DNA from 2 places in the Synechococcus sp. CBW1006 genome. Region 1 is predicted to be linked to the other one. Evidence: riboswitches for the same ligand, from Rfam matches in the RefSeq annotation. Region 1 holds a riboswitch; the other holds the start of a gene.
What was found. Region 1 has a riboswitch for cobalamin ahead of H8F26_RS11975 (HupE/UreJ family protein). Riboswitches for the same ligand answer to the same signal wherever they lie in the genome.
Positions count from the first base shown of each region.

Region 2: linked by a shared signal. The riboswitch ahead of H8F26_RS15440 (HupE/UreJ family protein) and the one ahead of H8F26_RS11975 (HupE/UreJ family protein) in region 1 are both predicted to bind cobalamin.

Region 1 covers NZ_CP060396.1:2,469,981-2,481,550, forward strand. The annotation lists gene H8F26_RS11915 (hypothetical protein) at 120-353, shown strand; gene H8F26_RS11920 (FAD/NAD(P)-binding protein) at 338-1,525, shown strand; gene H8F26_RS11925 (hypothetical protein) at 1,590-1,841, opposite strand; gene H8F26_RS11930 (hypothetical protein) at 1,952-2,185, opposite strand; gene H8F26_RS11935 (ArdC family protein) at 2,388-3,323, opposite strand; gene H8F26_RS11940 (hypothetical protein) at 3,785-4,222, opposite strand; gene H8F26_RS11945 (hypothetical protein) at 4,219-4,503, opposite strand; gene H8F26_RS11950 (hypothetical protein) at 4,477-4,929, shown strand; gene H8F26_RS11955 (hypothetical protein) at 4,980-5,225, opposite strand; gene H8F26_RS11960 (hypothetical protein) at 5,585-6,187, shown strand; gene H8F26_RS11965 (hypothetical protein) at 6,171-6,668, shown strand; gene H8F26_RS19915 (hypothetical protein) at 6,751-6,885, opposite strand; gene H8F26_RS11970 (GNAT family N-acetyltransferase) at 6,917-7,495, opposite strand; gene H8F26_RS11975 (HupE/UreJ family protein) at 7,509-8,114, opposite strand; cobalamin riboswitch at 8,138-8,302, opposite strand; gene H8F26_RS11980 (phosphoglycerate kinase) at 8,322-8,873, opposite strand; partial or broken gene H8F26_RS20175 (HupE/UreJ family protein) at 8,870-9,492, opposite strand; gene H8F26_RS11990 (hypothetical protein) at 9,526-9,951, opposite strand; gene H8F26_RS11995 (DUF3721 domain-containing protein) at 9,966-10,217, opposite strand; gene H8F26_RS12000 (MerR family transcriptional regulator) at 10,348-10,779, shown strand.
Region 2 covers NZ_CP060396.1:3,158,928-3,170,497, forward strand. The annotation lists gene gndA (NADP-dependent phosphogluconate dehydrogenase) at 1-58, shown strand, start outside; gene pgl (6-phosphogluconolactonase) at 135-851, shown strand; gene H8F26_RS15410 (CIA30 family protein) at 894-1,475, shown strand; gene H8F26_RS15415 (hypothetical protein) at 1,480-1,884, shown strand; gene ilvD (dihydroxy-acid dehydratase) at 1,908-3,578, opposite strand; gene H8F26_RS15425 (hypothetical protein) at 3,624-4,016, opposite strand; gene upp (uracil phosphoribosyltransferase) at 4,051-4,713, opposite strand; gene H8F26_RS15435 (pentapeptide repeat-containing protein) at 4,839-5,354, shown strand; cobalamin riboswitch at 5,482-5,628, shown strand; gene H8F26_RS15440 (HupE/UreJ family protein) at 5,793-6,341, shown strand; gene cobW (cobalamin biosynthesis protein CobW) at 6,350-7,450, shown strand; gene H8F26_RS15450 (hypothetical protein) at 7,458-7,847, opposite strand; gene purS (phosphoribosylformylglycinamidine synthase subunit PurS) at 7,939-8,196, shown strand; gene purQ (phosphoribosylformylglycinamidine synthase subunit PurQ) at 8,272-8,925, shown strand; gene H8F26_RS15465 (LD-carboxypeptidase) at 8,942-9,949, shown strand; gene H8F26_RS15470 (peroxiredoxin) at 10,145-10,735, opposite strand; gene H8F26_RS15475 (hypothetical protein) at 10,956-11,255, shown strand; gene H8F26_RS15480 (hypothetical protein) at 11,393-11,570, opposite strand, start outside.

The DNA of each region.
Region 1 (11,570 bases):
GTTCTCGTTTTAGCAGGTTGCACACCTGGTGTCATGCCCAAGGCTCACCACGCCCATCCATCCGATCAGGCCCGGCAGGCCCTTGGGCCCCGGCAGCAGGCCTGGTCCGTTGCCGCAAATTGCCCAACGGGGAGAGCGTTGATGCCCCCCTGGAGCGCGACGACAGTCACCTCACCTGCGTGAGCTGTGGCCACAGCGAACCGATGCCGATCTGCCTGGCGGGAACCGGCGGCTTCGGCCTGACCAAGGTGCTGCTGCAGGGGTTCAAGCCCGTGTTCCACACCTTCAAGCCCCACGGCCTCTGCAGCTCCTGCCAGCAGGGCAAACCTCTCGACCCATGGCTGACATCGTGATTGTCGGGGCCGGGCCCCAGGCTCTCACCCTCAGTTGTCTCTTGCTCCAGAAACGACCGCGGCTGCATCGGCGCCTGCGGATCGTGGACCCCAGCGGCCGCTGGCTGAGCCGCTGGCAGCGACAGATGGAGCGCTACGAGATCCCCTGGCTGCGCTCACCCTCGCCCCATCACCCCCATCCAAACCCCAATGCCCTGCGGAACTTTGCGCACAGGCAGCAGCGCAGCCGCCAGCTGGAGGGTCCCTATGGCCTCCCCCACACCGATCTGTTTGCGCAGTTCTGTCGCCAGGTGATCGCCGAGTACCAGCTGAGTGAGGGAGTGCAGGCCGCCCATGTGGAGCGCATCCGGCTTCCCCAGGTGGGCACCGGCCCGATGGAGCTGGCACTCAGCGATGGCACAACCATGACAGCCGGCAGATTGGTGCTCGCCACGGGGAGTGGCACGCCTCAGATGCCCTCCTGGGTCGGGGAGATCGCAGGCAACCATCCGCCCGAGGCGCTGAAGCACAGCGACAGGATCCATCTCCCTTCGCTGCACCCACTGCAGGGCCAACGGATCCTGATCGTGGGAGGCGGGCTCACCAGCGCCCATCTGGCCCTGGGAGCGCTTCGGCGGGGTGCGCTGGTGCATCTGCTGTGTCGCAGGACCCTGAAGCACAGGCCCTTCGATGCTGATCCAGGCTGGCTCGGGCCCAAATACCTCAAGGCCTTTCGTGCTGAACCCTGCATGCAGCGGCGACATCAGCAGGTGCTGGAGGCCCGCGACGGTGGCTCCGTCACGCCGGAGACTGCCGCCCAACTGAGGCAGGCCCAACGCGCCGGAGCACTGCAGCTCCACGAACACTGCGAGGTGCGCTCAGCGCGATGGTGCTCCGATCAGTGGTCTGTGCTCTGCACCGATGGTCATGGACTTGAGGCCGATCGGATCTGGCTTGCCACAGGGCACCGCCAGGGCGTCAGCCAGCACCCGCTGTTGCGGCAGCTCCAGGAGCAGCGTCCGATCGACTTGGTCAACGACTGGCCCGTGCTGAAGACTGACCTGAGCTGGCCAGGCAGCACCGTGCATGTGATGGGTGGTCTCACCGCCCTGCAGATCGGGCCCGCAGCCCGGAATCTCTTCGGTGGGAGGGAGGCAGCCCTGCGCATCTGCCGGGCTGTGATCAAACAATGATCAGCACCACCAGAACGGTGCACCAGCAGGGCTGTGCTGTTCCCGCGATCACAAGATTCCGCACTCAGTTCACGGGCAGGTTGCCGTACAGCTTGCAGGCCGGCTGCTTGGCCAGTTCGGGCTGAATGAATGACGCGGGACTTCTGGATGGCCGGCCTCGAGGGTGATGAATGGCCTGGAGGCACTTGGCATCCAGCATCTTGCTTTCATCGGGATCCGTGAAAACCACCAGCCGGCGCATGCGCGCGTCGCGGTCAGTTGGCTGGGGCTGTGGTGTATGGCCCTCGCCATAGCTGTGTCCGTGCGCGAGCGACACCCTCTCTTGGCCCGTGGTGGAGACAGGCTCAGGCAGATCGTTCCTGTGCCAGTCAGGTCCCTTCGTCTAGCTGCCGTGCATTGCAGCTGCCATGGCCAACAGGGGAACGCTCAGCCTTGGCTGCAGATCACCCGCTGCAGCACCTGCTGGGATTCCGTCTGCAAGGCCAGCAACACATCCCCATGGCGCTCACGGGCTGTGATCACCAGGGCCGGTCGAGGCTTGGCCGCAGGCCCATCCGTGAATGGGAAGGCGACTAGCACGATGTCGTAGCGGCTCAGCATCAGCCGGTGCCGGTCCCGCGGCGTCTGGGGTTTGAAGATGTCCGCCAGTAAGGCAGCCACTTGGTGCTCCGCAGAACCAGCACCAACCCAGATGGCACACCAGTCGCGGTGATAGCCGAACGACATTGCCGTTGAGCCCCGGTGCCGCCTGCGCTGCGCAAGGGTCGCGCAGCGACTCGGGTCAGCCCTTGCGCGGTGCGCAAGCCGGGGCAGGCCGGGTGGCGTGATCGCCGGCCCCAAGGCCCGCCTTGCCCATCTGGCCTCAGCTCCTGAGCACTTCTGGCGCCTCGGGGCAGATCAGATCAGCCGCCCTGCGGGCATCGCTGAGCACCTGCAGCAACACCCGGGGCGATTCGCGTAGCAGCTCGATCCAGTGGCCCAGATAGGCGGCGTGATTGGCCATGGCACTGCCGATTTCCAGGCGATCGCCCAGCAGCACCGCCCCCAGCTCGGCGACGAGCTCCTCACGGGCATAGGCCCTGCCGCCATCGCCTTCGGCGCCCATGCCGCCGGAGAGATCCCGGGCCAGCCGGGAGCCATGGCCGGTGGAGTGAATCGCCTCATGGGCCCAGGTGGCATAGAGGGCCGCTGCTGAATGAAAGGCCACGCGCTCCGGCAGCTGGATTCGATCCGGCAGCGGCAGGTAGCAGGCCCGATCGCCGCCAAAGCGCACCCGCACCGGCCAGCTGCTGAGCACGGCCTCAGCTGACGCCAGCCGCTCAGGCTCGGGGCGCTGGATCACTCCCTCGACCTGGCGGCGCTTCAGGATGAGCCCTTCCAGGGCCTCGCCCTCCAGATCGGCGGCATTGAAGACCGGCACCGGCCGATAGCTCACCCAGCTGCGCCCAGGCCCGGCGGCTTCCTGGCCAGCACCCCCACTTCCGCCCGTGCCTGCCGCATCAACTGGAACAGCCTCGGCCAGCTGGCCTTCGCTGCGCTGATGCACCTGGGGCCGCAGCACGTGCACGGCTTTGCTGCCCTTGCGGGGGAAGACCCCGAGCGCCTTGGCCTCGGCAAAGCCGCACCAATAGGGCAGGGCTGAACCCCGTAGGTGCATGCCCAGGGTGAGCAGCGCCGGATTGGCACCGCGGTAGCGACGGCCGGAGAGCAGATTCACGTGGTGCCCGCCAGCGGCGGCATCCCACTCGCGCCGCCAGGGAGTGGTGCCCGCCTCCAGCAGGGCGAGCAGGGAGGCCACCAGCTTCTCCTCTGGCGAGACCTTGGGGCCGGACGTGCCTTTCGGTATGGAGGTGGATCGTGATGGGGAAGCAACAGCCACGGGTGGCAAGCGCAGGACCGCAAGCGCCAGCGCGGCCAGCGACAAGGGCCGGCCGCAGCGCTCATAGAACCCAATGCCCCCAGGCGTCTCATTTCCTGCGGCGGGCTGGCTTGGGCCAGCCCCTGCGCGGTCGCGCAGGCTGAGGACTCCTGCGCGACGACTCGACTGGGAACAGCGAAAGCCCGTCCTCCATTTCGCGGTGGGTGACTTGACCCTCACCAAAGCGAGAGCCCTTGAGCACAAGGCCCTGGAGGACCGCCCTCGTCGATGAGGAAGACAGCATGGGCCGAGAAGAGGGCTTGATTCGCACCGAACGGATTGATCGCCTCGCCCTGCGCCGCAGCGAGCGCTGGAGCTGTCGCTGCACCACTGCGGCAACCTCAGTTGAGCGAGCGGGCCCGGCGCTGCTTGCGGGAGGCCTGCTCGATGGCTTTCAGCTCCTCGGCCTCCTCCAGCAGCTCACCGGAGAGGGCCTCGAGATCGTCGGCGGCATGCCGCAGCTGGGCACTCAGCTTGAGCCCCTGATCAATCGAGGCGCTGTAGGCCGCAGCCGCCTGATCAATCTCGGTGAACAACTCCCTGTACTCCTCGGGTGGATTGGTGTCCCAGTCGGGATAGGCCGCAGCGGCCTGCTGCAACACCGTCAGGGCTGAGGACCAGCTGGCCTTGAAGCGGAAATCGAGATGGCGCAGATCCTCATTGGCTCGCTTGAGCTCCTTGGTGCTGGTGACTGTTGCCAGGGCAAACACCTGCCGCCTGAGGTCGGCCAGCGTCGGTTGCTTCTGCCGTGGGGAAGACTTGCGGGCCATGGTGCTCACTCAACGAGGTCCAGGCCCAGCTGCTCACCGCCCCGCAGCTGCTCCAGCTCTCGGCGCAGGGCCTGGCTGGTCTGACGTTCGATTCTGAGGGCTTCTTGCAGCTCGTCGCGCTCGCGTCGATAGCGGTTGGAGTGGGCGACACGGCCGCCGAGGCTCTGGTCGTTCTTGGCCAGTTGCTTGCGGCGCTCCACCTCAGCCCCATAGGCACGCCGAAGATCATCCAGCTCTTTCTGCAACTGCAGCTCCGCTTTGGATTGCTGCTGCTCGGAGCGCAGGGCCACGGCCTCCGCCTCCAGCACCTTGATGCGATTGCTGAGTCGATCGACCTCAACCTGCTTGCCCTGCAGGGCCTGCTTGAGCCTGTGCAGGAGCGCACCAAGACGCGAGCGTTCTTTCTTCTGATCGAGAGCATTGTCTTCGCAGAGGCGGGCGTATTCCCTCAGCAGGCCCGTGCGCCGCTGCAGAACCTTGGCGGTGCACTGATACTTGATGATCGTGATGACACGGCAGCGCTCCAGCTCATCGAGATCCTGAACCGACTTGAGTCACCTCAGCTCGTCATAGTTGGTGCATTCGTGCCGCAACTCCTGGGTGGGTACATGGTTCTGGGCACCAATCAGCGGGAGGTTCCTGAGGTGAACCTGGCCGTACCAGTAGTCGAACTCGTCCTTCTGGTCCTGACTTCCGAACATCACGGCCCTGCCTGACGAACGATCGTTAATCCGTCGATCCTAAGTAGCCCCATCGCTCCGCACTCTCAGGACAGGGGTGCTCGAGGCACACCGCGACGGCGCTCCAGCCGCAGGATGCGCTGGGCGTGGAGGTCGTTCTCCGGCGTCCATCCCGTCTGCGGTGGAGCATCCAGCGGCGACTCAGGCAACGAGGTTTTGCGCTGCGGACGGTCGAGGGTGGCCAGCAGCAGCAGGACAACCACCAGTTCAGCGGCCAGGAGCAGGTCGATCTGGGCCATGGGACGGAAGGTCTCCGCGAAAGAACGACTCAAGCCTCAACCGCCTCTCGAGATTTGGATCATTTCTCCTGCGAAGAAGCAGTAGAGGTGCGCACATCCGTCATCAAGACCATCCGCGGGTTCGGCCGAGACCCTGTCCCACAGAAGGGATGCCAGAGGCGTACAGCATGGGGAGCGACCAGGGCGGCAGCGAAACGGGGGGCGCGCTGGCGTTGTCGGTGTGTGGGTCTGTGAACCTTCCGGGAAGGCGCAGCCCATAGCCTCCGGCCCAAGAACCCAGGACTGCCAAGCCCTCACGCCAGGATTATGCAGCATGCGCATAGTTCTGCAGCCTGATTCGCTTTGGGGCTGGGTGCCGCAGGAGGCAGGATTGACCCTGACTGGCCAGCCGTATGGTTTCCCTACCCCCCACCTCTGATTTTCCGCCTGATCCCGAGCCCCTGAGCCGGGAGGATCTCAACAGCGTCTACCTCGAGCTGCGCAACTCCTATAAGAGCTTGATGATCAGCCGCGGGCAGTACAGAAGCCGCTCGATCAAGGCGCGCGATGAAACCGCCACGCTCAGGCAGAACTTGCTGGATCTCGCTGCCCGGGAAGCTTCCGTGCGCAGCGACATCTATCAGATGCTGGAAATCGTCACGGCGATTGCCGGAGATCTGGAAGATGCGGGTGATGACATCGTCAATGAATTCGGCCGCTACAAGCTCGGCCGCAAGAACTTTCAAGGCGGTTCCTTTCTCGGTGGCCTGGTGCAGGCGGTGATCCGCTTCATCAACCGCTGGACCCACACCAAGGAGCGGGTGGTGCAACTGGATCAGAAGCGCCAGGAGTTCATCGAGAAGACCAAGGATCTACCCCCACCGAGCCTTGGAGGCAATGGCCACAACGGCCCCGTGAATCAGCCGGAGCCGACCCCACTCGCCAAGGTGGAGATCGTGGACAGCGCAGCGGTCCAGCAGGTCCGGGAGGCCAAGGCTGATGGGACAACTCACTGACACCCTGCGGGCCACGTTGCGGGACCTGGCCCAGTCTGACGCCCGCCTCTACCGCGGGCTGCAGCAGGAGCTGGGCGACACACCCCAGGCCACCAGCCAGCCACCACCGGTGCTGGAAGGGGACGCCCCTGCCAGTCGGGAGGAGCTGGAGCGTCTCTCGATCAAGGTGCTCTGGGAGTTGTGCAAACAGCGGGGTATCAAGGGCCTCAGCAGGGGCCCGGTGTCGAAACAGGTGGAATCCCTGCTCAGTCACCCCGATGGACCGCCCCTGCGCAGCGCCCTCCCCGTCAAGGCCGCCAAGGGCAGCAAGAGCGGTGCCGGTGCGGGCAAGCCGGGGACCAAGGCAGCTTCCGCAGAGCTGCAGGTCTTCGAGCAACGACTCGATCGGCTGGAGCAACTGGTGCTGCTGATCGCCCAGCAGGTAGGGGTGCCCCCGGAGGCAATCGAGCGGCTGTTGCCGCCGGCGGCTTCGGAAGCCTGAGACAGCGAGGAAGCCCAGCGGGCCTGGGGGCGCTTGATTCGCTATTTGCGAATGCCACATAGCCCCTGAGGCCTTGGCCCGCTCACCCTCCAATCCCCAGCTTGTGCTGCGTCCGCAGGATCTGGTGGTGCTGCTGCGCCTGGCCCTGGATCCAGGCCCCGCGCCTACCGATGCGGCCCTCGGCGCCGAGCTGGGCCTGACGGCTTCGGAGACCCATCAGATGAATGGGTGCCGCAGAGGCACCACCTTCATGGCTTCGGCCCCTCGACCAGCCCCTGGAACATCACCAAGGCATCGACGTAACCCAACTGCTTGTGGCGAAACGCCCCTGGCAGGGTTCCCACCAGCTGAAAGCCGTTGCGCCGCCAGCAACGGATGCCGGCGCTGTTGGTGCTCACCACCAGGTTGAACTGCATCGCCCGGAACCCCAGCCGCCGAGCCAGCTGCAGGGAGTGCTGGCAGAGGCGGCTGCCGATTCCCTGGCGGCGGCAGTGCACCGACACCACGTAGCCCGCGTTGGCGACATGGGCGCCGAGGCGCAGGGAGTTGGGCCGGAGGTAGTACGTGCCCAGCACGGCCCCGGCCACATCCACCGCCACCATCACCGCCTTGCTCTGCCCGACCCACGCCACCTGGGCCTCTTCTTCTGTGATGCCTGGGTCGTGGGGGAAGGTTTCACCAGCGCGGAACACCGGCTCCAGCAGGGCCCACACCCCAGGCCAGTCGGCCGCCGCATAGGGGCGGATCTTCAGGGGCGAGGAGAGCGCAGCCAGGGAAGGGGGATCCAGGGGATGGTGATCCTCGTCCCCCTCCAGCTGGTGAACCAACCCGCCTTTCCGATCAGCGCATCAGCAAGCCGATCGGCCCCAGGGCTGCCACCCCGCCGCAGACAGCCAGCAGCACGCACACGCCACGGGTCCAGGCCAAGGGCAGACGCCGCAGCGCCAGGAAGCTGCCGCCGCTCACCAGCACTGAGCCACTGAAGGCCCCCAGCCACCAGAGCAGGGCGGAGCCGTCGGCCGGAGCTTCCAGGCCGTGCAGCATGGCGTGTACCGCCACCGCTGCGGCCACCAGGGCGGCGCAGGCCCCCAGCTGGGGGCTCTGCTGCGAGCGGAGACTGCGCAGCACCAGCACGGCCACCGCCGTAATCGCCAGAGCTGCGAGGAATTCCTGGGCCGGCAGGGTGCCGCCCATCGCTCCAAACACACCACCGCCGATCGCCCCAGCCAGAGCCCAGAGCAGCAGCTGCGCAGAAATGCAGGAGGCGGCGGCCCCGACGCCGACCAGCAGCAGCAGGTGATCGACACCGCTGATCGGGTGCAGGAAGCCGGCGGCGATGCCGCCGTGGGCGATGCCATGGGCCTGGGCGGGCTGATCCAGCAGCAATGCCAGTGCTGAGGCCGCGCCAAACAGGGCCAGAGATCGGGCAGAAGCAGAAAGGGTCATGATGGAATCCGGTCCGCGCCGGCGAAGAAGGGGCTCAACACGGCGAGCGTTCTGGCTGAGAGGGCCATGGCCCCCATCACAGCTGCGGGACAGCGCCGGACTCGGCTCAGGAGAACCCTGCGCCCCACCGGACTTTCCTCGTTGCCTCCAGGGAGTGACCCACTGGAACCGTGATCTCCATTGTGGGTCCGGCTGGCTGCAGAGGCATCACTGTGGGTGGCGGACCAGCCAACCGAACATCAGCAACGAGGCGGCGGTGATCCAGCTGCCGCCCACCCGCAGGCCGATCGCCAGCCAGCGCGGATGCGGCGGTGCCAGAGCCTGCGCAAGCAGCAGGCTCAACACCGCGATCGCCACGGTCTCCCCCAGCAGGGCCGCCAGCGCTCCTGAATGACCGGCCAGGGCCGATCCCGCGACCAGGGCGAACAGCCCCGCCAGGCCAGCAGCGAGGGGCAGCAGCTGCGCCTGCCGCAGCCGCAGACCGAGGGCCACCAGCAAACCCAGGGCCGCCAACAGGCCTGTGCAGACGACGGCCAGCAGCAGGGGCGATGGCAGGCGCAGGCCGATCAGGCCCCCCAGCAGCCAGGCCAGCGGCAGCAGCAAGGGCAGGCGATCGCTGCAGGGCTGGCGGGCCTGCACGCCCAGCAGCACCAGGGCGATCACCAGCAGCAGCTCGGTGGGCTCCAGAAGCAGCCGCGCCATGCCATCACCCCAGGGCCCGAAGCCGGTGGGGGTGAGATGGGCGAGGAGCGCGATCACGTGAGGGCCTGCTCCAGGAACCACAGCCCCACCAGCGCCACCACCCCACCGGCCCCTTGCACAAAGCGCCGACCACCGGGCCAGCGGCGCGTTTCTCCCAGCAGGATCCCGAGCAGATGCAGCAGCCCCGTGGCGATCACAAAGGCCAGGCTGTAGAGCAGGGCGTTGCTGCCGGCCGGCAGTTCCTCGCCATGGGCATGGCCGTGAAACACCGCGAAGGCGGAAACGATCAGCGCCGCCAGCCACAGGGGCGGTCGGAGCTCGAAAAGCACCATCAGCCCCATCACCAGACCCGAGACGGCGATGCCGATCTCCACCCCCGGAATCGGAATGCCCAGTAGACCGAGCAGCCCCCTAGGGCCATCACCATCGGGAAGGCCACCGGCAGCACCCACAGGGCCGGTGGGCCGAGCACCGCACCCCAGAGGCCCACGGCCACCATCGCCACCACGTGATCGAGGCCCGAGATGGGGTGAAGCAAGCCGGCCACGAAACCACCACCGGGGTGTGCATCGGCATGGGCCCAGACAGACATCGGCACCAGGGCCAGGGCGACCCCGGCCAGCCAGGCCCATGGCCAGGTGGTTCGCGCCATTGATCTCAGGCCGTTGCCTTCCATCCTCAATCGGCTGACGGTCACCGAGGACTTCCCCTACTGCGGGTGCTGGGAGCAGGGCATCCAGAGGGAGCCCATGGCATGGACGCTGCTGCAGCCGAGTTTGCGGGCTTGCTCCAGGGCCTCCTCTCGGGTGGGGTAAGCCAACAGGTTGGCCGGCAACTGGCTATCGGAGCCGTGGTGGTGCTGATGCAGGGCACCGGCAGGAGCCCCCAGGCGCTGCGGGCCCATGCCTTCCAGGCCTGCCCACCAGACCCCCATCACATTCACTCCCGCCACCAGCACGCCCATTCCCACCACACAGGCGTTCAGCACACCCATCCCCACCACGCCAATGCTGATGACGCCCATCGGCACCACGCCGATGCTCACCACCCCCATCGGCACGATGCCGATCGAGATGATGCCCAGGGGCGCTACCCCGAAGGCGATCCGCTTGGGCTTGTCCCCACATTGGGCCATGGAAGTGCTCATCCTCAGTGGGAGGGCCCGGAGCCCTGGCCATCACCGTGCTCGGCACAGGGCATCCACTGGTTGCCCATCCTGTGGGCGCCCGTGCAGTTGAAGTGCAGCTTGGCGGCTTTCTCCGCTTCTGCCTGAGTGGCGTACATCGCCGGGACGCCGCCCGAACCTGCGGCTGGAGCGGCCAGAGCGGCGGCGGAGAACAGGAGGTTGGCTCCGATCGCGGCGGCCGCCTGCACGCCCCACGGACTGAAACGGTGCGACATGGGACGGGTGATGAGCGCAGAGCGCCTGCTGGACCGGCAGCCTAGCGAAAGTCTCCAGTAATCCGTGATCAATGGACAGTTGCTGACAGGGCTGCTGTCGCTTGCCGGTGCCTACGCTTGAGCAGCTTCCATGGACTGGAGGGTTCAGGTTGTGCCCTTGCGGGGATCGCTGTCATCGGTGCCCATGCCGGGCCTGCGCATCGGCGAGGTGGCCAGGCGAACAGGCCTCTCCGTCAAGACGATCCGCTACTACTGCGACGAGGGACTGCTCCAGCCCAAGGCTCGATCCGCAGCGGGATACAGGTTGTTTGATCAGGAGAATCTCGCTGAGCTGACGATCATTCGGGCGCTGCGAGCGATGGATGTATCGATTCCCGAGCTGGCGAAGATCCTGGAGGTCCGGCGAGCTGGTGTCTGCAACTGCTCTGTCCTGAAAGACAGCATTGCGACCAGGATGGCGTCGATTGACCAGCGGATCTCCGAGCTCAGTGCCATGAAGGATGAACTGGCTCGTCTGCTCTGCAGCTGGCAGGACTGTGGGGGCTCCAGGCTGCAACGCTGAGCCATGGACTTGCCCTGTCGCTCCGCTGAAGCGTGAGGACCCCATGCCCAACAGGAAGGCGCCCCGTGGGGGGCGCCTTAGCACCGGTTGTGGCGGTCACGTCCTCACACCAGGAACGGCCGATCGGGTGTCTGTGGTTCATGCATGTCCTGTCTGGGGCCTGGCAGGGAAGGGAAGGAGATCACGTCTGGGAGAAGAGATGCTCGGGGCTTGACCTTCTCGGCTGTGATCCCGGCTCGGGTTATGCAGCCCGGGGGTTCATCACGCGGGAATCAGAACTGGCGTATGGCTCTCTGCGGTTACGGGATGGCGTTCGCGCCGCGCCATCACGTTCACCTGTTGTGTGTCGCATCGTTGGCGCACCTCCTTTGTGCACACCGGCTCGGGTGATCCCTGGCCGGACTCTGTTGGAGGGTGAGGGTCGGGTTGGCTACCGGGCCTCCCCTCAAGTTCAAAGTACGCCTTCTCTGCGGCTGTGGGGGGTTGCTGGAGTACCTGTTCCCGTACCTTTTGCCACCCAGACAGCGCAACGCTGCTTCTGAGGCGGACCCCTCCTTCTCTGGAGTCTGCAGAGCCAACGGTTCTACGCGCTGGGTGCATGGATTTGCGGACTGCTGCATCAGCAGGGCAACCTGAAACCTGCTCCGGCACCACCCGCGAGAACAGCCGCGGATCGCCATGAGCTTTCGCTTTCACCAGGGGCGGGTTGAGCTCGATCTCCGTTGGCGGCCGTGGCGCCGCGTTCAATGTCCCTGTGAAACCGAGGGGCGGTCCCCGCACCACCGTGGGCC
Region 2 (11,570 bases), 690 kb from region 1:
CCATACCTACGAGCGCACGGATCGCCCGGGGAGTTTCCACACCGAGTGGCTCGATTGAAGACAAGCCAACCGACGGCAACACAGCCATCGGCAACACAACGGAACGCCACGCACCGGAGCTGGAGCTGCCTGCCATGACCACCTACCGCCTTGTCGTTACCTCCTCCGCTGACGACCTCGCCCGTCGTGTTGCCGAGACGATCGCCTCTCGCCTCGATCTGGCACTGGCCGAACGCGACCGCGCCCTGATCGCCCTGGCGGGTGGCGAAACACCTCGGGCGGCTTACACCCTGCTGGGACAGGAACACCTGCCCTGGGAGCGGGTGGATGTGCTGCTCGGCGATGAGCGGATGGTGCCCCCGGATGCTGCGGCCAGCAATGCGCGCATGCTGCGGGAAACCTTGTTGGAGAGTGGACCCGGTCACGGCGCCCGCTTCCACCCGGTTCCCACCGAGGTCGGCTCGGCTGAGGCCTGCGCCGAGGCCTACACCGCCCTGCTGGCTCAACTCAGCCCTGGTGCCATCCCCATCTTTGATGTGGTGCTGCTGGGCCTGGGCGATGACGGCCACACCGCCTCCCTGTTTCCTGGGACGGCAGCCTGCCTGGAGCGGGTCAAGCCGGTCACGATCGGCGAAGGCAAAGGGCTGCCGCGCCTCAGCCTTTCAGCCCCGGTGCTCTCGGCGGCACGGCAGGTGATCTTTCTGGTGAGCGGCGCCACTAAGGCGGAGGCCCTGCGGCGCTTGCTGGATCCCCAGGAATCCGTGGAACGCACCCCAGCCCGGCTGGTAAGTCCGGCCACTGAGGTGCTGATCCTGGCCGATGCCGCTGCCGCCGGCACGGCGACTGCCTGAGAGGCGCCAGGATTGGCTGAAGCCAGTTCTGGTTCCTTCGTCATGGCGTCTTCCAGCCCCTCCACCGAAAAGCCCGCGTCGCTCACCCTGGTGGCCGGCGATGGCTTCAGCGGCTGGCATGCCCTCAACGACACCGTGATGGGGGGCCAGAGCCGCGGCAGCACTCAGGCGGGCAGCGGTGGGCTGGTGTTCGATGGCGAGGTGATCGAAGCGGGCGGTGGCTTCATCAGCTGCCGCTCCCCCGTGTTCGGCCCGCCGCTCGATCTGTCGGCCTACGCGGCCTTTGAACTGGATCTCAGGGCCGATGGCCGCCGCTACAAGCTGGCGGTTGCCTGCGCCGATGGCCTGGGTGGCATGACGGAGCTGATCCCCGGTGGTCTGCGCTGGGTCGCGGAGTTCGCCACCCAACCCGCCGGTGAGCTCAGCCGGATCAGGATTGCCTTTGCTGATCTGCGGCCATCGGTACGGGCCAGACCCCTGGGGCTGCCCCTGCGCTTCGATCCCAGCCGGATCACGCGCCTGCAGCTGCTCCATTCCCGATTCGCCGATGATGGCGGCTCCAACAGTGGCTTCCGTGCCGGGCCGATCCACCTGGTGATTGAAGCGATCCGGGCCGTGGCCTGAGGCGATGGCCACCGATCTGTCCCAACTGGTGGCTGCCGCCGCCGACCTCTGCCGCAAGCCCCTGCGCCATGCCGTGCTGCTCGATCGCGAGGCTGATCAGGTAGCTGGTCCGCCGCACGACGACCTGGGCGACTGCTGCCTGCGCCTGGAGGCACGGGCGATCGATGGGGAACGTCGGCCAGACGATGACCTGGATCTGGAGCTCTACCGCAGTGGTGGAACCCTGAACCTCACTCTGGCCTGGCGCCACGACCCGGATCGACCGATGCTCTGGCATGGCAACCATCCGGTCTGGATGGATGGGGTCACCGGTCTGCGTTGTGAGAGGCCCGCCGACGGCGCAGGGCTTGAGGCCCTGGCCCGGCGGTTGCGAGCCCTGCTGGGCTCAAAGGCAGACCCTCAGGCTTGAACTCTCGGAGCTGAGCGCAAGGGTCAGACCGGATCGGTCACAGCCCCGAGGCTGCTGCTGCTGACCAGCCGGGCGTACTTGCCCAGCACACCCGTGCGGTAACGAGGTTCAGGCCTGACCCAGGCGGCACGGCGCCGCTGCAGTTCGGCCTCATCCACGTTGAGCTGCAGCAGCAGCTGCCTGGCATCCACGGTGATGCTGTCGCCCTCCTCCACCAGAGCGATCGTGCCTCCCACGGCGGCCTCTGGGGCGACGTGACCCACCACGAGGCCGTAGGAGCCACCGGAGAAGCGGCCGTCCGTGATCAGGGCCACCGATTCGCCCAGACCCTGACCGATGATCGCGGCGGTGGGGCTGAGCATCTCGCGCATGCCGGGACCGCCAACGGGGCCCTCGTAACGGACCACCACCACATCGCCGGGTTGAATCTGGCCATCGAGGATGGCGGCCAAGGCGGCTTCCTCACTTTCGTAGACCCGGGCCGGGCCAGTGATCACCGGGGTCTTCACTCCTGAGATCTTGGCCACCGCACCCTCCTGAGCCAGGTTTCCCTTGAGGATGGCCAGGTGTCCCTTCGCATAGAGAGGGTTGGAGAGGGGACGGATCACGTCCTGATCGGCGGGGGGCTGGCTGGGGACGTCGGCCAGCACCTCCCGCAGGGTCTTGCCTTCGATCGTGCGGCAATCGCCATGCAGCAGGCCGGCATCCAGCAGCAGCTTCATCACCTGGGGAATGCCTCCGGCCTGGTGCAGATTCACCGTGACGTAGCGGCCGCTGGGTTTGAGATCGCAGATCACCGGCACCCGCTGGCGGATCTGCTCGAAATCATCGATCGAGAGTTCCACGCCGGCTGTGCGGGCGATCGCCAGCAGGTGCAGCACTGAATTGGTGGAACCGCCCACCGCCATGATCACACTGATCGCATTCTCAAAGGCCTCGCGGGTGAGCAGGTCGCGCGGGCGGATGTTGTTGGCGATCGCCTCCACCAGCACCTCGGCTGATCGGGCCGCACTCTCGGCTTTCTCCGGATCTTCGGCCGCCATGGTGGAGCTGTAGGGAAGGCTCAGCCCCATCGCCTCAAAGGCGGAGCTCATCGTGTTTGCGGTGAACATGCCGCCGCAGCTTCCAGCACCCGGGCAGGCGTTCTTCTCGATCGCCACCAGTTCCTCCTCGGCGATGCGTCCGCCGGAGAACTGACCCACCGCCTCAAACGCACTCACCACGGTGAGATCGCAGGGGCCGAGCTTGCCGGGCTTGATGGTGCCGCCATACACAAAGATGGCCGGAATGTTCATGCGGGCCATGGCCAGCATGGCGCCTGGCATGTTCTTGTCGCAGCCACCGATCGCCAGCAGCCCGTCCATGCTCTGGGCGTTGCAGGCGGTTTCGATCGAATCGGCGATCACCTCCCGGCTGACCAGGGAATATTTCATCCCCTCGGTACCCATCGAGATGCCATCGCTCACCGTGATCGTGCCGAAGGTCTGGGGCATGGCCCCGGCGGCATGGGCAGCCTGCTCGGCGCAACGGGTGAGATCGTTCAGCCCCAGATTGCAGGGCGTGATCGTGCTGTAGCCGTTGGCGATGCCGATGATCGGTTTGTTGAAGTCGCCGTCTCCAAAACCAACGGCCCGCAACATGGCCCGGTTGGGTGAACGCTGGATGCCCTGGGTGATGGCAGCGGAGCGGAGCATGGCGGGCGAGCGGAACTGGCTGTGAGAGCAACCTACCGATCCGGCTCAGCTGTCTCCGTTGGAAGCCCGATTCACAGCACGATTACCGTTGGTGGTGAGGCTTTCGAGCTGTCGCCGCACATCTTCAATGGCCTGGTTGAGCTGCTGCACCTTGTCGTGCAACTGGGCCTCGCTGGGGCTGCCATCGGCTGGTCTGGAGGTCAGGCCCTCATCCGAAGATCCGCTGTCCCCGGCTCCAGCGCCCTGCAGGCGTGAGAGGCGCAGCAGTCGCTCCTGCCGCAGTCGCTGGCGGCGGCGATCCGCTTGATTGAGCAGCCACCAGCCCAGTCCTGCCGCCCCCAGTGCCGCACCGGCGAAGGCGCTGAGCACCAGACTGCTTCTGCCATAGCCAGGGTTGCCGCCTGCATCCGGACCCGAGGAACGGCGAGAGGTGGACATGGGCTCTTCCGGTACGGGAGCGACGAACCTGAGCCTAGGCAGCAGCCCCGAGACTGCCGAACAAGCGAAGGACAACGTCGCCGATTCCCGGTGAGAGCCTGCCGGCCGGATCCAGCTCAGCGTCGATGCAGGCGCAATAGACGGTGAGATCCGGGAAAGCTTCAGCGATGGCACTCAGACCGGGACGGGCCGCCAGGGTTGAGATCACCCGCAGCCGCTGGCCCTCCACGCCCCGCTGCTGCAGGCGCTGCAGCACGGCGATCAGGTCGCGCCCATCGCCGATTTCCGGGGCGTAGACCAGCACCCCCACCCGGGAAGCGATCACCGCGGGCAGGGCGTCGAGTGCCCAGAACAGATCGCCGGAGCCGGTGGGTTGCACCGCCACATGGGCCACCGTGGCGACGGGCAGCACGGTCTGGCCTCCCTGCCAGAGCCCCAGCCCGCCCCGCAGCATCGGCACCACCAGCACCGGCACCGAGGCATCCACCACCGTGCCTTCGGTCGAGGCCAGGTCGGTCTGGACGGTCACCCGCTGATGGGGCAACCAGTCGCGCAGGGCTTCGTAGGTGAGCCAGCGTCCCAGCTCGGCCATGCCGGTGGCAAAGAGGGCGGGCGGGGTCTGGGCATCGCGCAGCAACGTGAGCCAGTGGCCGATCAGGGGATGGGGTGGCACCACCACCCGCAGGGACATGCTCATGAACAGGAGGCCGTTGCCAGGGGTGCTCGCGCTGGCGAACCCCTTGGCATAACTTGAAGGGCCACCGTACCCGCGCCGTGATGCTCCGCCGTTGTCTGCGGTTCCTGGCCCGTTGTGGCGGCTGGATGCTCAGCAGGAAGGCCCCACTCGCTCTGCTGCTGAGCACGTCCGTGCTGCTCGCCGGACCCGCCTGGCTCGGCGGAGCCCTTCCAGCTGGGGCGATCACGGCGCCGGAGCTGCGCGGCCAACGGTCCGTCCAGGACCTGCAACCGGACATGCACGGCCGCGACCTGAAGCAGCAGGAATTTCTCAAGGCCGAGCTGCAGGGCTACGACCTCAGCGACACCGATCTGCGGGGTGCCGTGTTCAATTCCAGCAACCTGCGCGGCGCCAATCTGCAGGGGGCCGACCTGGGCGATGTGGTGGCCTACGCCAGTCGGTTTGATGGTGCCGATCTCCGGGACGCCCGGCTGCGCAACGCCATGCTGATGCAGAGCCGCTTCCGCGATGCCGAGATCAGCGGCGCCGATTTCAGCGATGCGGTGCTCGATCTGACCGAACAGAAGGCCCTCTGCAAGCGAGCCAGCGGCTCCAATCCAGTCACAGGCGTCAGCACAGCCGAAAGCCTGGGTTGCCGCTGAGCAAACCAAGCCGAGGCCAGTCGAGCTACGGCCAACCAGACCGAAGCCGACCAAGCCCAGGTGAGACGAATCCCTTGATGCGTTGGATTGCCATGGCGACCGCTGCAAAGCCCGCTGCTTGTCTGACCGCATAGATTCGAGCTCCGGTTTCGGAGGGGAACAGCCTCCGGAGGTAACGGGGAAAGTCCGGTGAAAATCCGGCGCTGTCCCGCAGCTGTGATGGCTCCAGTCCTGGAGCCCAGCCAGAACGCCCACCGGTTGCTCTCTAGATCCCGGCGCGGACCGGACCCCTGCATGTCTTTCCCTGGTTCCCAGGAGGGCTCCGGCCCCCTCTGGCTTCGCACGCCACAGTCCCCGGAATCTGTTGCCCCAGTCCGACGTCTTCGCTCCAGTCTCCTGCCGCTCTGTGGCCTGCCGATCCTTCTGCTGGCTGGTCTGTTGCTGTCGGGGCCGGCACAGGCGCACCATGCCATGGAGCTGATGGGGCTGAAGCCCACGCCGATCCATGGACTGATCAGCGGCCTGGCCCATCCGCTTCTGGGTCCCGACCATCTGCTCTTCCTGCTGGCCCTGTCGCTGGTGGGGCTGCAGCAGCGTGCCACCTGGATGGTGGCCCTGCTGGCCACCGGTCTGGGTGGCAGTGCTCTGGGGCTGGCCTTGCCCAACCTGCCCGGAGCCGAAGCAGCCGTGGCGTTCACCCTCACCCTGGTGGGCCTGGTTCTGCTCGACAGGCTGCCCCGATGGGTTCTGGTGCCTGCCTTTGCCTTGCATGGCTACGTGCTGAGTGATGCCGTTCTGGGTTGGACGGCCGGTCCGACCGGCAGCTATCTGATCGGCCTGATGCTCAGTCAGATGGCTCTGCTGCTGGTGTCGCTCTGGGCGATGCGCCGTGCCGCTGCCAGCCTCACCCCGACCCGCCAGCGCCTGATTGCGGCCGGGCTGATCGGCTGCGGTGGCGCCTGGGCCTGGTCGAGCCTGGTGGGCTGAACCCAACCATGGCCCCCTTGAATTCCCGCCTTCCAGTCACGGTGGTGACCGGCTTTCTTGGCGCCGGCAAGACCACCCTGCTGCGCCATCTGCTTCTGAACAGCGGTCAGCGTCTCGCCGTTCTCGTTAACGAATTCGGTGATGTGGGCATCGATGGATCGCTGCTGCGCGATTGCGGCTTCTGCCCGGAAGAGGAAGCCGAAGGCCGGTTGGTGGAACTGACCAACGGCTGCCTCTGCTGCACCGTGCAGGACGACTTCCTGCCCACCATGACGCGGCTGCTGGAGCGCTCGGACCAGCTCGACGGCATCGTCGTCGAAACCAGTGGCCTCGCCCTGCCGGCTCCGTTGGTGGATGCCTTCCGCTGGCCTGAGATCCGCACCCGCACGCGGGTCCATGCCGTGGTCACCGTGGTGGATGGTGAAGCGCTGGCGGCTGGCCATGTGGTGGCGGATCCGGCTGTGCTGGAGGCGCAACGCCTGGCGGATCCGAGCCTGGATCACGCCACGGCGATCGAGGACCTGTTCGAAGACCAGCTCGAGGCGGCGGATCTGGTGCTGATCAGCCGAGCCGATCGCATCAGCCCAGACGATCTCGATCGCCTGCGCCAGCAGCTCCATCCACACCTGCGCAGCGCCACGGCCGTTCTGCCGATGCAGCGGGGTGACATCAGCCCGGAGCTGGTGCTGCAGCTCCGCCGGCCAGACGAGGCTGACGCTCATCAGCACGGCGAGCACCTCGACGACGACCACGACCACCATCCCGACGACCACGATCAACACCACGACCACGCCCACGTGGCGATGGGATCGGCGGTGTTGCGCCTGGCCGGCGACTGGTCGCGTCAGCAGGTGGAGCCAGCCATCGCTGAGCTGATCCAGCGCCAGGGGCTGATCCGGCTCAAGGGTTGGTTGTGGCATCAGGGCCGTCCACGCCCCCTGCAGATTCAGGCCGTGGGTCCGCGTCTGGAGTGCTGGTACGAAACCGCCCCCTCCAGCCAGCTGGCCGGCGAGCCTGGGCTTGAACTGGTGGCCCTGGGGCTGGGTCTCGACGCGGAGGCCTGCAAGGTCTGCCTGCTCGATGCACTCGACTCTGCCCCTGCACCTTGACGGTGATTCAGTCGAGGGGGATATCACCTCGGGCGCAGAGTCCATCCCAGCAGAGGGAAGCATCGGCGCTCCAGGTGCTCTCCACCTCGCGCCAGCCTCCAGCGGCCTGGTCCTGGCGCATGCGCACGCTGCCGGATCCGTCGTGCTGGAAGTCGTAGCGGCGCTCACCCACCTGCAGCTGCCAGCGCTCACCGATGCTCATCACCGTCATCGCGCAGGGTTGCCAGGGCCCATCGGCCAGGCGGCAATCAAGACTCACGATCGGAGAGCTGGAGCTTGGTTCCGGATCGGAGCCGCCAGGATCCGACTGGGCCGGCAGTGCAGCGATCGGTCCAAGCAACAGCGCCAGCATCACCACCGGTTGCCACAGATCCAGCGATGGAGACACGGGCAGCACGGCGGGGCAGCTGGTACCCCTTCAAGCTGACTACCGCGGCTGTCAAGGGGGCGATAGGCTGCCAAGATTTAACAAATCTCCGACAGCCCCGGTGCCCCTCTACAGCGCTCGCGTTCAGGTGTCCCTGCGCCCCTCGGTGCTCGATCCGGCCGGCGAAGCCACCCGGGCCGCCGCTGCCCGCCTGGGGGTCGATGGGGTGACGCGGTTGCGGATCGGCAAGGCGATCGAACTGGAGCTGGAGGCGCCCGACCGCGCCACGGCCCAGGCCCAGGCTGAACTGCTCAGCGATCGGCTGCTGGCCAACCCGGTGATCGAAAACTGGACCCTCGACCTGCAGGAGCTCGGTTGATCCAGGCGGCTCCAAAGCGCTTCGGACCAGGCTCGGCTTCACCCACTCGCAGTACCCGCACCCCACTTCCCCCTCATGACCATCGGCATCGTGGTGTTCCCCGGTTCCAACTGCGACCGGGATGTGCGCTGGGCCATGGAGGGCTGCCTGGGTCGCTCCACCCGTTTCCTCTGGCATGAGGAGCGCGATCTCGCCGGGCTGGAGGCGGTGGTGCTGCCCGGAGGCTTCAGCTATGGCGACTACCTGCGCTGTGGCGCCATCGCCCGGTTCGCGCCGGTGCTGCAGGAGGTGCTTGCCTTCGCGGAGCGGGGCGGACCGGTGCTGGGCATCTGCAATGGCTTTCAGGTGTTGACGGAACTGGGCCTGCTGCCTGGGGCGCTCACCCGCAACGAGAAGCTGCACTTCCTCTGTGAACCCAGCCGCCTGGAGGTGCAACCGGGTCACTGCCGCTGGCTCGGCGGCTATGGAGCCGGTGAGAGCATCACCCTGCCGATTGCCCACGGTGAAGGTCGTTATCAGGTGGAACCCGAGCGGTTGAAGCAGCTGGAGGATCAGGGCTGCGTGGTGTTGCGCTATGCCGACAACCCCAACGGCTCCGTGGGCAACGTGGCCGGCCTTACGAATGCCGGTGGCAATGTGCTTGGTCTGATGCCCCACCCGGAACGGGCCTGCGATCCCGTCACCGGCGGCATGGATGGACGGCGCCTGCTGGAGGCGGTGGGCTCCTGAGCCAGCCCGTCTGCAGATGACGTTGCACCGCCGTTCCTTTCTGGCTGCGCTGGCGGGGGCTGGTGGTGTGGGGATGGCGGCGGCGGTCCGAGCGGCAGGGGTTGGCCCAGCAGATGCCCTTTCCCAAGGACCCGCCGGGCAGGCTCCGGCCCTGCCCATGCCACCGCCCCTGACGGCCGGCAGCCGGCTGGTGGCGATCGCACCCGGCACCTGGTGGGAGGATCCCGAATCGGAACAGACCAGCCTGGAAGCGCGAATCGCGAGCGCCGGCTGGGAGCTGCTGGTGCCGCCAGCGACCCGTCAGCGCTGGCACTGGTTCTCGGGTACAGACCGCCAACGCTGCCTGGCCTGGGAGCAGGCGATCGGTGACCAACGGGCGGAGGGCGTACTGGCCGTCACAGCCGGCTGGGGCAGTGCCCGGCTGCTCGAGAGTGGCTGGCAACCGCCGCCTCGGCCGATCTGGCTGATGGGCTTCTCCGATGCCAGCGCCTTGCTGCTGGCCCAGTGCGCGGCTGGTCTGGGCGGCGCGATCCATGGGGGCCTGCACGGCGACGCCGGCCAATGGCAGCGGCTGGTGCACCTGCTGCGGCGCCAGCCGGTCGACCCCCTCCAGGGACAGGGCTGGCGCAGCGGCATCACGGAAGGGCCCCTGGTGGTGACCAACCTCACGGTGGCGACGCATCTGATCGGCACCGCTTGGTTGCCGGATCTGCGGGGGCGGATTGTGGTCTTTGAGGATGTGGGTGAGGCCCCCTACCGGGTGGATCGGATGCTCACCCAATGGAGGAGCGCCAGGCTGCTGGCAGGGGTGGCCGGCATCGGACTGGGCCGGTTCCAGTGGACCCCGGATGACGTGATGCCTGGCGATCTCTCGATGGAGGAGGTGCTGCGGGAGCGCTTCGGTGATCTGGGCATCCCCCTGGTGGGTCGGTTGCCCGTGGGGCATGGCAGGCCGAATCTGGCCCTGCCCCTGGGCCATCGGGCCCGACTGGATGGCAGCGCTGGAACCCTGACACTGCTGTGAATCAGCGCTGAGGTGCCAGGTCAGGACGCCAGGCATGAAAAAGGGCCCTCACGGGCCCAGAACCTTGAAACCAAACGACAAGTAGCTGATGCAATCAGCAATGGGAAAAAGTTCAGCTGCCTCCAGGACAGAAGCTGCCTGCTCTGTTGGGATCAGCCCAACCTGAACGTTTCAATCTGATCGGCTGAGTTGCGATCAGTTCACTGCCGCAAAGAAGTCCTTGCTCTTGACCGGATCCGGATTCATGGTCTTATCGCCAGGGGTCCAGTTGGCCGGGCAGACTTCATCCGGATTGTTGCGGATGTGCTGGAAGGCCTGCAGCAGGCGCAGGGTTTCATCGACGCTGCGGCCCACGGGCAGGTTGTTGATCGTGCTTTGCATGATCACACCATCGGGATCGATGATGAACAGACCCCGCAGGGCCACGCCGGCCTCTTCATCCAGCACCTCGTAGGCGCGGGCGATGTCCTTCTTGAGGTCGGCCACCAGGGGGTAGGCGATATCGCCGATGCCGCCGCTCTTGCGCTCGGTCTGAATCCAGGCCAGGTGGCTGAACTGACTGTCGACCGAAACACCCAGAACTTCGCAGTTGCGGCTGGAGAATTCGCCGTAACTATCAGAGAAGGCGGTGATCTCCGTGGGGCACACGAAGGTGAAGTCGAGCGGGTAGAAGAAGAGCACCACGTACTTGCCGCGGTACTGGGACAAGGTGACCTCCTGGAACTCCTGGTCGATCACGGCGGTGGCTGTGAAATCAGGAGCGGGCAGACCGACGAGCCGGGACATGGCGGAAGCGAAGTGGGAATCAGAAGGATTGAAAGTCCAGCTGGCAGAAGCGAACAGACTCGAAGCGCGGTCCCAAAATCCCGACCTCGGGCCTGTCCCAATGCGAAGTCATATCGGCTTCCAGTTGAACTTCAACAATTTATCACGGATCTCGCGTGCCTCGGCGAAGCAGGGCCTAGCGGCGCCGCCATAGGCTGGTGCTACAAGACGCGATGACCCCATGGGCTGGGATCCCCTGATCCTCCGTAAATTCAGCACCACCGGTCATTTCCGGCTGCTGAACCAGCTGCGCAGCGAACTGCAGGCCCATCCCCTGGAGCGGCAGGTGGAGACCGATCCCGCCGCTGGAGCCGGACGGGGCAAAGCCGTGATCCGCACGGTGGCCGTCCGTCGGGGCGGTCAGAGCCAGGGCCGAATCCGTCGCCCCCAGGCCCGTATGGACAGTGGTGGCGCAAGCCTGACCTCCTCAGATGCCGGGCAGTCCTTCCGTGATCGGCTCAACGCCATTGAAATGCGCTGATGGGCCGGCAGGTTCTGCTTGGTCGCCAGGATCTGAAAAGAGTTGTTTGCGGTTCCTGTACGGTCACATCACGATTCTGAGACCGCTAGCCTGCCAACGAAAGTCTTGAATTTGCCGTCTGCTTGCCTGGTAGATTGTTAATCATTCAGCAGGTCAAAGATGGCTTTCTGCAGATCCTTCGACTGCTCCAGCTGGTCAAACACCCAGGCCATTGCCGTGGCAGGTTTCTCAAAACCAAGCTCTTTGCAGAGCTTCTGAATGATGACAGAGTGATCCTCATAAAGCGAAAGATCACTGACATTCCGCACGCTGAGG